Linked DNA regions of Heyndrickxia acidicola. The protein of the gene in region 1 interacts with the protein of each later gene in a pairwise test. Links are inferred from orthologs where the notes say so. Each region holds a gene or a part of one and is shown on either strand. Other genes may lie near its edges. The genes, in order: recA and A5N88_RS17590.

Region 1 (8,065 bases):
AAACCTACTCGCTAAAGCAAATAGGTTGGATAAAAAAGGTTTTATAAATATATTTCATCATTTCCTCTTTTCACAGGTAAGAAATGTATTCTGGTCCCGTGACTACAACAGCCTTCTTGTATTAATAGAATGGCACAATGGAAAGTTATTATAATCTTTACTCCACCCCTTATACAGTCACTAACGCGGCTCTACAATTAATTTAATGGCTGTCCGCTCTTCTCCATCAATCTGAATATCTGTAAAAGCTGGAATACAAATTAGATCAACACCGCTGGGGGCAACAAATCCTCTTGCAATCGCTACCGCCTTTACAGCTTGATTTAAGGCTCCGGCACCGATTGCCTGAATTTCTGCTCCCCCTCTCTCACGAAGAACTCCGGCGAGTGCACCAGCTACAGAATTGGGATTAGATTTTGCTGAAACTTTTAATATTTCCATTCCTTCTCCTCCTTGTTATTCCCCATACCGAATGCCCATCAAGAGTGAACAATCCTGGTATAATCCTTCCATTGCTACTATATTCACTGAAAAATAAAACTATTCCAGCCTGTATCAAAAAAAGGGTAAAGGAGGTGGGAGTTATTTACTCCACTATAAAGGAATGGTCGTCATTTATTAATAATGTGTCAATTTTATTTGCTTTTCCAGATTTACGGTCAATCTCTATGATGCAGGCACTCAATTGTTTGCGGCCTGTTTTTGGAACTTCAAACCTGATCGGCAGTGATGTTATAAATCTTTTGATGACTGCTTCTCGGTCCATGCCTAATATGCCATCATAAGGTCCTGTCATTCCAACATCGGTCAGATAGGCTGTACCCTTTGGCAAAATTCTGTTATCAGCCGTTTGGACATGAGTATGGGTACCTATGACCGCACTTACTTTACCATCCAAATACCACCCCATTGCCTGTTTCTCACTGGTTGTCTCAGCATGGAAATCAACAAAAATAATATTGGTCCTTGCCTTTGCTTTTTTTATAAGCTCATCTGCTTTTTGAAATGGACAATCAAGCGCCTGCATAAAAGTTCTTCCCTGCAAATTGATAATCGCCGTTTCAATTCCTTCAGCTTTGATAAAAATCAGACCTGAACCAGGCGTTCCTTCTGGGAAATTGGCAGGTCTTGTCATGAATTTAGCATCATCTATAAATTCAAATATATCCTTATTATCCCATGTATGATTTCCTAAGGTAACTGCATTTGCACCCGTCTCAAGAAATTCCTTATAGATAGATTCTGTAATACCTCTGCCGCCAGCAGCATTTTCTCCATTAATAATCGTAGCCTGCGGCCGATATTTTGCCTTTAACTTAGGCAGATATTCTTTAATCATTTCGCGTCCAGGAGATCCAACTACATCTCCCACAAATAAAATTTTCATTAAAAAGCCCTTCCTATTTAAAAATTTCACTCTTATATTAAACCATTATATCACTTATTTCAGGTTCTTATCTCATTTAGGTTAATAATCCTCCATCAGCTGAAATAAGCGTGTGTTTCCGTCTGGAGAATTTATTTTGAGTGTATTCGCAAAAGGAAATCGCAAGCGGCTTGCTCATCGGCACAGAGATTTCGTACTCTTCAACTATGTAATAATAATTTTATACTTATCCTAAAATAAAAAAAGCGGTGTAAAAGTACACCGCTTACTTTGCGTATTCAACCGCTCTTGTTTCACGAATGACCGTGACTTTGATGTGGCCAGGATAATCAAGTTCACCTTCAATGCGTTTTCTGATATCGCGGGCCAATCTATGAGCTTCTAAATCATCAATCTGTTCTGGCTTTACCATTATGCGAACTTCACGTCCAGCTTGAATAGCAAAAGATTTTTCAACACCATCATAAGACTCGGAAATTTCTTCAAGCTTTTCAAGGCGGCGAATATAATTTTCAAGCGTTTCACTGCGTGCCCCCGGTCTAGCGGCAGATAAAGCATCTGCTGCTGCCACCAATACAGCAATGATAGATGTTGGTTCAGTATCACCATGGTGAGAAGCTATACTGTTAATCACAACTGGATGTTCTTTATATTTAGTAGCCAGTTCCACGCCAATTTCAACATGGCTGCCTTCCACTTCATGGTCAATTGCTTTACCTATATCATGCAGCAAGCCTGCACGTCTAGCAAGTCTTTCATCTTCTCCAAGTTCTGCCGCAAGCAATCCAGTAAGATATGCAACTTCCATAGAATGCTTCAAGACATTTTGTCCATAGCTTGTACGGAATTTTAAACGGCCAAGTATTTTGATTAAGTCTGGATGTAGTCCATGTACACCCACTTCAAATGTGGTCTGCTCTCCAATTTCACGGATGTATTCATCCACTTCCCGTCTGGACTTTTCAACCATTTCTTCAATGCGTGCCGGATGGATACGGCCGTCCTGAACCAATTTTTCCAATGCTATTCTTGCAGTCTCTCTTCGAATCGGATCAAAGCCTGAAAGGATAACAGCTTCCGGCGTATCATCAATAATAAGATCAATACCGGTTAATGTTTCTAAAGTACGAATATTACGACCTTCGCGTCCGATAATACGGCCCTTCATTTCATCGTTCGGCAAATTCACAACAGAAACTGTCGTTTCCGCAACGTGCTCTGCAGCACATCGTTGAATAGCTAATGACAAAAGGTTCTTGGCTTTCTTATCCGCTTCTTCTTTTGCACGAATCTCACTCTCTTTAATCATGATAGCCGTTTCATGCGTAAGTTCATTTTCCACTTTTTGAAGAATGATCGCTTTTGCTTCTTCACGGGACAGACTCGAGATACGTTCTAGTTCTGTCTTTTGTTTCTGTACGATCTCGTCCAATTTGCTTTCCATCTCTTCAATATGTTGTTGTCGTTGATTCAGAGAATCTTCTCTCTTTTCAAGCGTAAATTCACGCTTGTCCAAAGATTCGTCCTTGCGGTCAAGATTCTCTTCTTTTTGCAATAAGCGATTTTCTTGCTTCTGTAATTCATTTCTTCGTTCACGAAGTTCATGTTCAGTCTCAGTACGAAGTTTATGATTTTCATCTTTCGCTTCTAACAGGGCTTCTTTCTTTAATGCTTCTGCCTCCCGCTTTGCTTCTTCAAGGATTTGTTCAGCAGCATTTCTGGCCCCCGCTATTTTTGCTTCTGCAATTGTTTTTCGATAAATATAGCCAACAACTCCACCGACGATTAGGGCAAGCAATATGGAGATGATCAAATATACAGCTACCATCATTTCACCTCCCCTTGCTATTAACTTGTATCATGTCTAAAAACATGTCGGCTGTTACATTGTTACACAGGTTTCAACATACAGCACTAGGCTAAGAAATTTTTCATATTTTTAAAAATAAAATTATACAATTTAATTTTATCGACCCATATATTTATTGTCAAGAAATAATCATTATAGGATTAACATAATCTGTAAAGAAGCATAAGCTCATATTCTATTGTCGCCAACATTGAATACATTAAAACATTTGGTATTCAATCATTTTTTAAATTCTTCTTTAGACCAATTAAACCCAATAGCAATAAAGCTTATCAAAAAGGCCAAAAAAAGAGAGCAAAGCCATATAAGCTCTACTCTCAGCCTTTACGTTGTTTATTCTAAATGAAATTCCTCTTGCCCTTCATCTTCCGGAGCAATTTTTTCTTCGTCCAGCCCGAAATAATCGCGCACCTTTAGCATAATTTCATTGCGAAGATCCCGATTTTCTTTTAAGAATAATTTTGCATTTTCACGGCCTTGCCCCAATCTTTCATCATTATAAGAATACCAGGAGCCGCTCTTTTGAATAATATCAATCTCAGAAGCCATATCAATAAGCTCACCTTCTTTTGAAATACCTTCTCCGTACATAATATCCACTTCAGCTACACGGAAAGGAGGCGCAACTTTATTTTTGACCACTTTGATTTTTGTTTTATTACCTACAATATCATTTCCTTGCTTTAATTGTTCAGCACGGCGCACTTCCAAACGAACAGAAGAATAGAATTTAAGCGCACGTCCACCCGGAGTTGTTTCCGGATTTCCAAACATAACCCCAACCTTTTCCCTGATCTGGTTGATGAAAATGGCAATGGTTTTTGATTTATTAATTGCACCTGAAAGCTTACGTAATGCCTGCGACATTAAGCGAGCCTGAAGGCCGACATGGGAGTCTCCCATTTCCCCTTCAATTTCCGCCTTAGGCACAAGGGCAGCAACAGAGTCAATGACAATAATATCAATTGCCCCGCTGCGCACCAATGCTTCTGCAATTTCTAAAGCCTGCTCACCCGTATCCGGCTGTGATAAAAGCAATTCATCAATATTTACGCCAAGTTTTTGGGAGTAAACAGGATCTAATGCATGCTCGGCATCAATAAACGCGGCTTGTCCGCCTTTCGCCTGAACTTCCGCAATGGCATGAAGTGCTACAGTTGTTTTACCAGAGCTTTCAGGTCCGTATATTTCAATTACACGGCCCCGCGGGTAACCGCCAACTCCTAAAGCAACATCCAGTGCTAAAGATCCACTTGGTATCGTTGATATTTTACGGTCGGTCTGTTCACCCAACTTCATAATAGAGCCTTTGCCAAATTGTTTTTCTATTTGTTTAAGAGCCATATCTAAGGCTGCTTGACGATCATTCACAATATTTCCTCCCTTTATTCTTCTCTATTCTATCAATATGCTAAAGCAATAGTTGTTAACTAATAATATCTCCCAGCCATTCACATTAAATCTACTGTAATACCTAATTTACAGCTTTTCGTGCAAGGGATAATTTCTATTTTTACTATACCCGTTTTTTTGTCATTTGCCAAGTAAAAAATCGAACATTTATTCGTTTTTTTCGCAGGTGAAATCTATTGGAAAATCATCTTTTTTAATCGGCTAAAATATTAAAATAGCCTAATACTCATTGACTATAATAGAAAATCATCTTATTTTCTGACTATATTTCTCAAAGAGTGTTTTCGCAAATAATATAGCGCAGTGATGAAAATACTATTTTGTATTTGGACCGCATCGAGGTTTCTGTACGTATCCATTTCAAAATTTCATTACTGAACCTACTATATTTATCATATTTTAAGTCAATTAGAAGCTAGTTTATGAAAAAAGATTCAAAAGGCTGTGCAGAAAGCTTTTCACCTCTTGAATCCGATAGAGTTTTTAATCATTTGTTTTTAACTCAGCAAGCAGTAAATTTATGCCGTTCTTCACCGTCCGCACCCGATTATTATTCCGATTGCCAGCCAGCTTCAGCTCAGTAGTTTTTGTCTCTTTTCCTTTTATTGAAATCCCAATCCAGACGGTTCCCGACGGATGCCCTTCCAAGGTGTCCGGGCCTGCAACACCTGTAAAACTAATCCCAATATCTGTATCTAAAAGCGTCCGTATATTTTCAGCCAATTCACTTGCACATTCTTTGCTGACAGCGCCGAAAGTATCGAGCGTATCCTTTTTCACATTCACCAGCTTCATTTTAGCCTCATTGGAATAACAGACAATTCCACCTTTCAGCATCTTGCTCACGCCTGTAACAGATGCCATTTCTGACTGAAACAGACCCGCCGTTAAACTCTCCGCACAGGATATGGTAAAGCTTTTCTTCTCAAGTGCTTTCAATAATTCCCTAATAAGGGAAGTCTCATTATATCCATAAAAATATTTCCCAACCCGCGACAGTATCCTTTTCTCCATCTCATCGATCATTCGCTCTGCTTCATCACTGGAATGATGCTTAGCGGTAATTCGCAATGTTACCTCTCCATTGCCTGCATAAGGGGCAACCGTAGGATTTGTCTGCTGGTCTATAATGCTTTCTATTTCTGTCTCAAGCTGCGACTCTCCTATTCCAAAAAAACGCAGAACTCTCGATTCTATCTTTTCAACGATTTCCAGTTTTTCTTTAATAGCAGGTATTCCATAGTTTAAAAACATCGGCTCCATTTCAAAAGGAGGACCGGGCAAGAGCATATAAGAGAGGCTGCCTTGCGATAAAAACATTCCAGGGGCCATTCCGAAATCATTAGGAAGAACCGTTGAACCCTCAATAACGAGCGCCTGCTTTTTATTATTTTCCGTCATTATCCGATTGGTTCTCGAAAAATATTGTTCAATCGATGCCATCGCTTTCTCATCTGTCACAAGGACTTTTCCAATATGGCTTCCAATGGTCTCTTTTGTCAGGTCGTCCTTGGTTGGTCCAAGTCCTCCTGTAAAAATGATTAAATCAGCCCGTTTTTCTGCAATTTGAATACTGTCTTTCAAGCGTTCAGGATTGTCTCCCACTACTGTCTGGTAATAGACATTAACCCCGATTTCTGCAAGTGCTTTAGAAATAAATTTAGCATTTGTATTTGTTATTTGCCCGAGCAAAAGCTCAGAGCCCACTGCAATAATTTCGGCATTCATTTTGCTTTTCCCCTTTCTATAATAGCCGGGTGTTATTTAGAATTTTTAAAGACGTGGCGGTTTTTATAAAAATAATCCCATCCTGACCAAATCGTAAAAATCATAGATACCCATAATGCAACTAGATCAAACCGGAACGAAACAGCCTGAAAAGGGAAGTTATGCAATAACATTAGGGATATGGCAATTATTTGAGTCCAGGTTTTAATTTTCCCAGGCATTTTTGCCGCAACAACTTCTCCCTCTCCTGCTAGAATTGCTCTTAATCCTGTAATCGCCAATTCACGGCTGATAATAATAATTACAATCCAGGAAGGTGCATATCCCAATTCCACAAGAATAATAAAGGCAGCAGAAACTAAAAGCTTATCAGCAAGGGGGTCTAAGAACTTCCCTAAATTAGTGACCAGATTCAATTTGCGGGCATAGTAACCATCGATCCAGTCCGTAACGGAAGCAATGATAAAAATAATTGCACCAATAAAATGCGTTACTGGTATATGTGTAGTGAATAAAATGATCGTTCCCCAATGAAAAGGCACAATCATAATAATTAAAAAAATAGGTATTAAACAAACACGTGAAACGGTAATTTTATTAGGTAAATTCACAAGGCTTTCCTCCAAGGTTACAAATATTGTATACGTCGATTCTCATTAGAATGGCAGCCCCTTAACAGACTTAATTCATCATCATAGAGCTAAAAGAAAAATAGCCATCATTTAGATGACTATTAAGTTGTGGAAGGTTCAAATTGAATTGTTAAAGTCTGATTTACACTTTTGGAAGGAGGTATGTCATATTTCAACTTCTGGCCATTAATATAGACCTCAGTCTCCGTTGTTCTTCCAATTGTTAAAACAGCTTCTGTTTCTTTTGAAAAATCCACTGACTGGCTTTTGCCGTTCGAAAGCATACCTTGGAAATAGGAATACCCTTTTCCGTTTTTCATGTTTACCCATGTCTGTCCTGTAGACTTAAGTGTAACTTTAAAATCCTTTGTTCCTTTTAGTTTATATGTTGTAGTATTCACTCCGCTTGTCCCAGAAACCGATAAATTCTGAGCTGAAGGAGCAGGCTGCTTAGATTTTCCAGAGTTCGTACTTTTCGGTTTCGATGAAGTAGTGCTTCCTGATGAAACAGATTTATTTGCAGACTGAGTTGCTTTACCCGTCTCCTGAAGCTTCATTTGCTGCTGAGTATTGTTTTGCCCCAGTTTTTCTACATGATTTGAACTTACTTTTGTCACAACATACCATATCAAAAAGAACGCTGCAATGATACAAACTACAATAAATATAGTTGGGGCAAAGTTAAATGCTTTAGATGTATTATTGGATACTGATTTTCTGCTTTGCACACGAGAAATAGAGATCATTTGATCCGGAAGATCCTCATTATAGGCTACCGGTATATCAGATTTATACTCCTCAAAAAGCTGTTCAGGATCAAGACCTATCGTTTCTGCATATTGCTTAATAAAGGCCCTGACATAAAATTTACCGGGCATCATACCATAATTTCCTTCTTCAATTCCTATTAAATATCTCTTTTGGATTTTCGTCATCCTTTGGAGATCATCAAGACTAAGCCCTTTAGCCTCTCTTGCCTCTTTCAGCCGAGCTCCTAATTCACTCAAATTAAAACACCGCCAATCTAATAATCAA
Region 2 (8,033 bases), 2.1 Mb from region 1 along the record:
CTTCCACCTCGTATGTATTAGAATGTTGGTTCTATTCTACCATCTAATTGGAAATGGAAAAGCAGCTTTCGTTCGTCAAATTTTGCGTTATAACGAACAAAATGAGAAAAAAATCGGCAAAGCCTATAATGCTTTACCGATTTTTTGTCTTGCTTTTTTATGGCTCCAGCTTGTCCATGCCTGATGTTGCCGCAAACTTATGAATAGAGCTTATCAACATGATACGACAGCTTCGCCTCTAGCGTACTTTTTATCTGAGCATCCAAACAATCGTTCAAAAGCATTTGGATATAATGAATTCGTAAGCAATGCCAGCGATTCTTTAATCTTGCTGAAAAAGACATGGCGATTCTCCCATCCTTTTTAAGAGAGTATACCCGTTTGGACAAAAGCGAATCTGATCGAATCGGCTTAGTCCAAAGGCGGCAGCCGGTGTTTCTTTCATCAAGAATTAAAGCTTGCTCGCAAGAAATGGCAATAGTGCGCCAAGTGCCACGACGATGATGCAGAATCCAGCTAAGAGCATGTTTTTCTTGCGCTGCTTTCGTTTAGCAGCTTCTTCAGGTATCAGGTAACGTTGAGACATGTGCGGTTCCCCTTTTTTATAGCCTTTCAAGTCCGTAAAAGGCCTCATTTTAGTCGATTATGAAGATAATTTGACAAACAGCGTGATGAAAAAGATCCATATTGGGAGAGAGAGAATCGTTCCCCACAGGCATCCTTTAAATACGCTTACAGAGTTATCGGCTCTCATGGATTGCCATGTCTCTTTGCTTTGCTTCTACCCGTTTGCTCTCATACCATTCCACAATCTTTCGTTCCTTGGCTGTTAAGTAGGTGCATTTTGTTCTTGGAGCATTTTTTCGCATGTTTTTTCGATTCAATTTTTTCCCCTCCTGTGCCATCGTACGGAGGATATATCTGTATTCGGCATCTGGCAAGCATAGTCCCAAAGACCTTAGCCCCTGTAGTTTTGCGTAACCATCTTTCAATGGTGCTGCCCTTTCGTACGATAGTTTACTTCAAAATATATAGTACCAAAGAAATAGCGAAATGTAGTGGGTAATTCGACTTATTTTGACAATGAATGTCGAATTTTCTAAGTAGTTCATCGGAGTTTTTCTCAATGAAAAAAAGCCGATTATAATCTAATATCGGCTTTTTTGTCGAAATCTTTATAGTTTTTTAAAAAACCTCTACTTTTTTCTCTTCGTACGGATCCCTGACCACAAAGCAATAATCAATCCTCCAGCAGTATCCGCAATCAAATCCTTCATGGTATCCGTATTTCCGTATTGCATATGCGTATGGGCAAGATGGTCACCGCTGAATTCATAGATTTCCCAGAGAACGCCGCCGAGTGTCGCCATTCCCAGCACAAACAAAAAGACAAACCAGGCCGACATGCCATTGCCTGCTTTTCGGAGAACCAGCCTTTCATACAAGGCGATCGCTGTAAACCCAAGGAGGATGCCGCTAATAAAATGCAGGAACGTATCCCACCAGCCGAGGCTGTACCACTGCAGCATGTCGCCGAATAAAAAACAGCCCAGCAGAAAAACAAAATAAAACGTAATAAGAGGCCGCTTAAACTCAAGCTTTGTAATCCAGACGAGAAGAAGAGGGAACAATCCGCAAAGAATGCCGCCGATGCCGACCCAGCCCTTTAAAGTGGCCCCGGCTGCGAAGTAATAAATAGCCAAACCTGCCATCAAAATCATAAAGGCGGTGCTCAAAACAACGGTGAAGGTCCGGTTCATGTTGTCACTCCCATACCAGCTTAATTGTACAGTCCTTTATATGCGGCAAAGCAACAGAATGTTTTCTGCATTACACCCGTTGTTTCCGCACTCCTGCATAAATGGATGCCAGCATAGCCCCTATACAGCCAGCGGTTAAATCCTCCATCGTATCGAAGTTGCCTCCGAGCTGCATAATGTTTGTCACAAGTAGGTCACCGGTATATTCCCAAATCTCCCAAAGGGTACTGGCCGCCATCGAAAGGCCTAAGCAAAACAGGAAAAGTGCCCACTTGGAAAGGTTTTTCCGTTCAGAATAAGGGATGAGCAGCTTATAAATCGTAATGGCAATCAGGCTTAAATAAGCGCCCTTATAAAAATGCATGGGAGTATCCCACCACTTATATTTCGTGTAAAAGCCCAAAATCGAACCGAAGAACAGGGACCAGACCATAAAAAAGTAAAAGCCGATGATGGCGAGAGTAGGGAAGGGAATCCTTTTTGCAAACAGCAGCCCAAGCGGAAGCGACCCTACAATGATCCCGCTCATCGCCAATAGCCATTGTGTTCTTTCTCCCTTGATGATAAAAATGACCATCACAATGGCCATAAACAGCATAAAGGCTGCAGCCAGCGTAATCAGTACCGTGCGTTTCAAAGAACATTCACCTCGAATATTCGTGATACCATTAAGGTGTCCCATAGAAGGGAAGGAAATGCAAAATCCAAACATTTTATGGTTTAAAAAAGAAAAAATTAAACAAAATGTAAATCAAACCGATAATTGGAATAGATAACATTACTTGAAAAAAACCTGATTAAAATGGACTAGCAGGAACTGAAAGATTTGTAGAATTCCGTCGAAAAAAGTTGGTTTTTGTCGAGTTCCTTCTATTATATATACACAAAAAAAGAACGACTCATTCTTGAGTCGTTCTTTTTATTTCTGTTTAAGATTTTTTATATAATAAATGACTTAATTAATGTCGTCTCTGTCTAGCTCCAGCGCCTATCGGCTAGCGGATTTCTCCGTCTTTTCCCTACTACGAGAAGTCACCATCAGCTCGTTCCTCGCTGTGTTTCCTTTATCTCAGTCAAAGACTACGGAATCCGTACACCGATGAGCAAGGCGCTTGCGCTTTTCTTATGCTCCAATAAAATAATGTTTCAAATACGTAAACCAAATCTGATTTCCTTTTGCATTCGGCTGGTTGTCCACAGTAAGATCCTTCTTCAACTTCAAAGAGCTTATAGCCGGCCAGGCTTTCCAATGATCAAGATACGGGATATGGTGTTCCTTCGCAAAGTTCTTTAATGCCAGCACATGCTGAGGATAAAAGGTTGCCTTGTATAATGGCTGGGCTGGCTGAAGCAGGACAACCGCCTTTTTGTTTTGTGCCTTCACCTCGTGAAAAAAGGCCAGTATATTTTTGTGCATATCGGCGTCAGTCAGATTTCCGGTATCGTTTAAGATAAAGGGCTCCCACAATACCAGGTCAGGTTTCATTGTCAACACCTGTTGATCCAGCTTTTCACCAAGGAAATGGTTAGACATGGTGTTATACGAGAATATCTGGACGTCAAGATGATTGTTTCCATAGGCGGCTAAAAGTGCTTTTTTCAGCTTTCCTGCCATCCCGCCTGTATTGGAACCGATGGATGTGGAGCCAACTATCGCCACCTTAAACTTCAATCCAGCCTGTATATCTTTTTTGAATTCCTCCTGGGCAGTTTTTGGCCAATGCTTCGTCTGATTTAGTAGTTGCTGATCCCCATCCGTCGTCATTGACGGTTTACTGGTTTGTGCCGGAGTGGCAGAGACAGACTCCTTATCAGACGCAAAAGCGGACACAGCTGTTTGTTTGCTCCAATGGGCTTTTCCAAGTATCAAAATCGTCACCGTTAACACGATGCCTAAAAAGGTCAAAAATCTTTTCATGCTCATCATCCTTTAGTAGTATTCAAAATGGTAAACTTTAGTATCATTAAATTTCAAAAAATATGTTTTAAAACCATTTTTTTTATTGTTTAATAGAAAAAGGGATTTATATTAAAATTATGTCAAAAAATTTATTAATTAACAACAAGACTGTGCTATAATATTACAGATTTTGAAGTTTTTAAAAAATAGTACTTTGTTAGATCAGTAGTTAATTGAGATGAAATACCTAAGGAGGAAATCATGGAAGAAACGATTAGCTTAAAGGAATTAATGCAGACGCTCCGCAAAAGAATGGGCATGATCATCTTCATTACACTGCTTGCCGTTATTGCCAGCGGGGTCGTCAGTTATTTTGTGATTACACCGGTTTATCAGGCTTCCACGCAAATTTTGATCAACCAATCATCAAAAACCGATCAGAGTGTTTATAATCCCAATGAGGTTCAAACCAATCTCCAGCTGATTAATACATACAATGTGATCATCAAAAGTCCCGCAATTTTGGACAAAGTAAGCCAGCAATTAAACTCCGGACTGACAGCTGACCAAATAAACAAGAAAATCACCGTTTCAAATGAAACCAATTCCCAGGTAGTGACTCTAGCCGTAGAAGATCCAAACCCTTATACAGCCGCAAAAATTGCCAATACCGTCGCAACCGTTTTTCAAGAGAATATTAAAACGATTATGAATGTGGACAATGTCAGCATTCTTTCAAAAGCCAGCGTAGCTACAAACCAGGCACCGGTTAAACCAAGACCATTAATGAATATTGCGATTGCTCTCGTTGTCGGCCTTATGGCAGGAATCGGCCTTGCGTTCTTATTGGAATATCTTGATAACACTGTGAAAAACGAACAGGATATTGAGAAACTTTTGGAGCTGCCTGTTTTGGGTGTTATCGGAAGCATTGAGGACCAGCAAGAACCAAAAGCAGCAAGAAAATCAGTAGGAAGAGGTGAATCACTTGGCGTCTAAGAAAAAGGAATTGCTGAACTCCCGTAAAAAATTAATAACCAAATTCCATCCCAAATCACCGATCTCCGAGCAATACAAAACAATTCGGACCAATATCAACTTTTCTGCTATTGATAAAGAGATTCGCTCTCTATTGGTGACATCTTCCGGTCCAATGGAAGGAAAGTCTACTACAGTGTCTAACCTTGCTGTTGTGTTTGCCCAGCAGGGAAAGCGAGTATTGCTTGTCGATGCTGATCTACGCCGGCCGACGGCTCACTATACGTTCGGAGTAACGAACACATTTGGCTTAACAACGGTGCTCACAAGGGAAATGTCTTTAATGGATGCCGTCAATACAACCGATGTGAAAGATCTTTATTTGTTAACGAGTGGCCCAATTCCTCCAAACCCTGCTGAGCTCTTAAGCTCAAGGGCGATGGATCATTTCTTTGAAGAGGTGTATGCAGAATTTGATATGGTTATTTTTGATACACCGCCAGTGCTAGCAGTAACCGATTCGCAGGTTTTAGCAAATAAGTGTGATGGAACCGTGCTGGTTGTGCTAAGTGGTGGTACCGAAATCGAAGCAGCCAAAAAAGCAAAAGAGCAGCTGGAATCGGTTAAAGCAAGAGTCCTTGGTGTTGTGTTGAACAACAAAAAGACCAAGGGGACAAATTACTATTATTACTATGGGAAAAAATAGTTACCATTCGACAATTTTCACCCCTTCCTTATAACGAACAAAGAGGATAAAATAAGGTAGGTAGTAAAAAAATACTATTATGTAAATGTTTTGTAAATAAGTAATAACGAATAAATGTTACTTACGAAATATATATACCAATAAAAAACATATGAAGGATGGAGGAGTGCAACATGATTGATTTACATTGTCATATTCTGCCGGGGGTAGACGACGGAGCTCAGAATCTGGCGGATAGCCTTGAAATGGCTAAGCAGGCTGTCAGCCAAGGCATTCATACCATTGTTGCTACTCCTCATCATATGAACGGCCAGTTTGAAAATCGAAAGACATCCATCCAAGAGAAAGTAACGGCATTAAACTCCTATCTCCGAGCAAATAATATTCATCTTACTGTCCTACCGGGGCAGGAAAATCGAATTTTTGGTGAAATCCTCGAAGACTATGAAAATGATGAGATTCTTACGGTCGCTGACCATTCCTCTTATATTCTAATTGAATTTCCTTCCGGGCATGTCCCGCGTTATGCAAAACCATTACTCTACGATATCCAACGAAAGGGATTAACACCGGTTATCGTGCATCCCGAACGAAATGCAGAATTCATTGAAAATCCAAATCAGTTATATGAATTTGTTAAAAACGGTGCTGCTACGCAGATTACTGCAGCCAGCGTGACAGGCAGTTTTGGAAAGAAGATTAAGAGATTTACAGAACAGTTAATTGAAGCAAACCTCACTCACTTTATTGCCTCTGACGCCCATAATGTCCATACAAGGTCATTCAAAATGGATGATGCCTTAGATGTAGTAGAAAGCAAATTTGGAACAGATATGGTTTATTACTTAACAGAGAATGCTCAATTGGTATTAAAGAATCAACACATTTACAGGGAAGTACCTGAGCCAATTAAAACAAAGAGGTTTCTGGGGATCTTTTGATCTTCGGATATGAATAAAACCGATTAAACTTAGCAGATAAGTTATACATAACGGACATGTCTCCTACTCCGATATCAGGGGAGGCACTCGGTCATGCTGTGGGTGAGCTGGGAAATCAACTTACCTTAGACGCCTGTCGTCAGAAGCATGATGTGAGGAGGGGTTAGATGCCCAAACTCTTTATTTTTTCTTTACTAAAACTATTATAAATGAATCAAAAATAATGAAATATAAAGATAGAAGAAAGAAGCCATAAATATTTAACGGAAGAGGACGGATGCCGTCGCTTTCCGTTAGATATTTATTTTTAAAAAATGTAGATGAAATACCACTTTGTTATAGGAGGAAATACATTCACCTGTAACTGGGGAGAAAGTTGTCTTTGTAAAGACAACAATCAACTTAGCTTTACATAGTTAGAGATGAAGTTGTTGAGTTTTTTAGAACAAATCTTAATTTCCTGCAAAGTGAAAAACTGAAATTCAAGATAAAGAGGGGGTTGCGAGTGGCTTATACACGTAGATTACCGCTGTTAGTGTTACTAGATTCTACAATTGTTTTATTTTCAATTTTTGTTGGTTATTTTGTCTTAAATCCTTATATGCATGTGTATACAATTCCGATGCTGTGGGTCAGTGCTATTACTTTACTATTTAGCCATCATTTATTTTCCTCGATTTATCGTTTGTACCAAAAGGCATGGGAGTATGCCAGTGTTAGTGAACTATTAGCAATTGTAAAGGCAGTTACCTTTTCAGCAATAACTACTGCAATTGTTCAAGTATTAATTACCCATGATATTTACATTAGAGTCCTAGGACTAACTTGGATGATGCATATCATATTAATCGGGGGATCAAGGTTTTCCTGGAGGGTTTTTCGAGAACATTATGTCGTCTCCGCTTCTAATAAGAAGCGAACGTTAATTATAGGAGCCGGAGCAGCGGGCACCATGATTGCAAGACAATTGTTAAAGAGCTCTAGTACTGATTTGTATCCTATTGCATTTGTAGATGATGATATCAAAAAATTAAAGTTACAAATATATAATATGAAAGTTGAAGGGAATACGTGGGAAATACCGCAACTGGTTAGTTCTTTAGATATTGAAAATATTGTCATTGCTATTCCTTCCTTGAAAAGAAACCAATTAAAAAGGATTTATGAGCAATGTACGAGAACGAAAGCAACAACAAAAACCATGCCGATGATAGAAGATTTAGCAACTGGAAAAATATCAATTAACCAAATTCGAGATGTAGAAGTTGAGGACTTGCTTGGTAGAGAACCGATTGAGCTAGATATGAGCAGTATTTCGAAAAAGTTAACTGGTAAAACAGTTTTAGTTACAGGTGCCGGAGGATCAATTGGTTCAGAAATATGCCGGCAAATCTGCAAATTTCAACCGGAGATGCTTCTATTACTTGGTCATGGCGAAAATTCTATTTATACAATTGACATGGAATTGAAAAAGAGCTATAGCGAAACGATTAAAATTGTCCCAATCATTGCAGATGTACAAGATCGTACAAGGATTTTTGACATTATGGACCAATACCAACCTGATGTCGTCTATCATGCAGCAGCACATAAACATGTACCTTTAATGGAATATAATCCAATGGAAGCAGTTAAAAATAATATTTTTGGCACTAAGAATGTGGCAGAAGCAGCAAATGCATTTGGAGTAAAAAGTTTTGTCATGATTTCAACGGATAAAGCTGTGAACCCTCCAAATGTAATGGGTG

Evidence for each region.
Region 2: the proteins of recA (region 1) and A5N88_RS17590 interact in binary tests that used the Bacillus subtilis proteins (3 or more experiments, as listed by UniProt). The link is inferred for Heyndrickxia acidicola from one-to-one orthologs.

The regions. Positions count from the first base shown.
Region 1 is NZ_KV440953.1:1,620,976-1,629,040, forward strand. The notes cover bases 2,610-5,558. They hold recA (recombinase RecA), read right to left. Parts: upstream 4,629-5,558; coding sequence 3,591-4,628; downstream 2,610-3,590. Other genes in these bases: rny (ribonuclease Y), read right to left, coding at 2,610-3,215; A5N88_RS07640 (competence/damage-inducible protein A), read right to left, coding at 5,154-5,558. Also shown: stage V sporulation protein SpoVS, read right to left, coding at 181-441; A5N88_RS07625 (TIGR00282 family metallophosphoesterase), read right to left, coding at 587-1,387; more of rny, read right to left, coding at 1,653-2,609; more of A5N88_RS07640, read right to left, coding at 5,559-6,398; pgsA (CDP-diacylglycerol--glycerol-3-phosphate 3-phosphatidyltransferase), read right to left, coding at 6,431-7,009; A5N88_RS07650 (helix-turn-helix domain-containing protein), read right to left, coding at 7,132-8,037; A5N88_RS07655 (DUF3388 domain-containing protein), read right to left, coding at 8,055-8,065. UniProt on the Bacillus subtilis protein: Multifunctional protein involved in homologous recombination, DNA repair and competence.
Region 2 is NZ_KV440953.1:3,748,624-3,756,656, forward strand. The notes cover bases 2,874-5,790. They hold A5N88_RS17590 (YveK family protein), read left to right. Parts: upstream 2,874-3,921; coding sequence 3,922-4,659; downstream 4,660-5,790. Other genes in these bases: A5N88_RS17585 (SGNH/GDSL hydrolase family protein), read right to left, coding at 2,884-3,678; A5N88_RS17595 (CpsD/CapB family tyrosine-protein kinase), read left to right, coding at 4,649-5,344; A5N88_RS17600 (tyrosine-protein phosphatase), read left to right, coding at 5,518-5,790. In the rest of the region: A5N88_RS26200 (hypothetical protein), read right to left, coding at 452-586; A5N88_RS25030 (hypothetical protein), read right to left, coding at 741-884; A5N88_RS17575 (DUF2238 domain-containing protein), read right to left, coding at 1,197-1,760; A5N88_RS17580 (DUF2238 domain-containing protein), read right to left, coding at 1,831-2,397; more of A5N88_RS17600, read left to right, coding at 5,791-6,285; A5N88_RS17605 (polysaccharide biosynthesis protein), read left to right, coding at 6,791-8,033. UniProt on the Bacillus subtilis protein: Required for YwqD kinase activity. May bring YwqD and its substrates into contact. Probably involved in the regulation of capsular polysaccharide biosynthesis.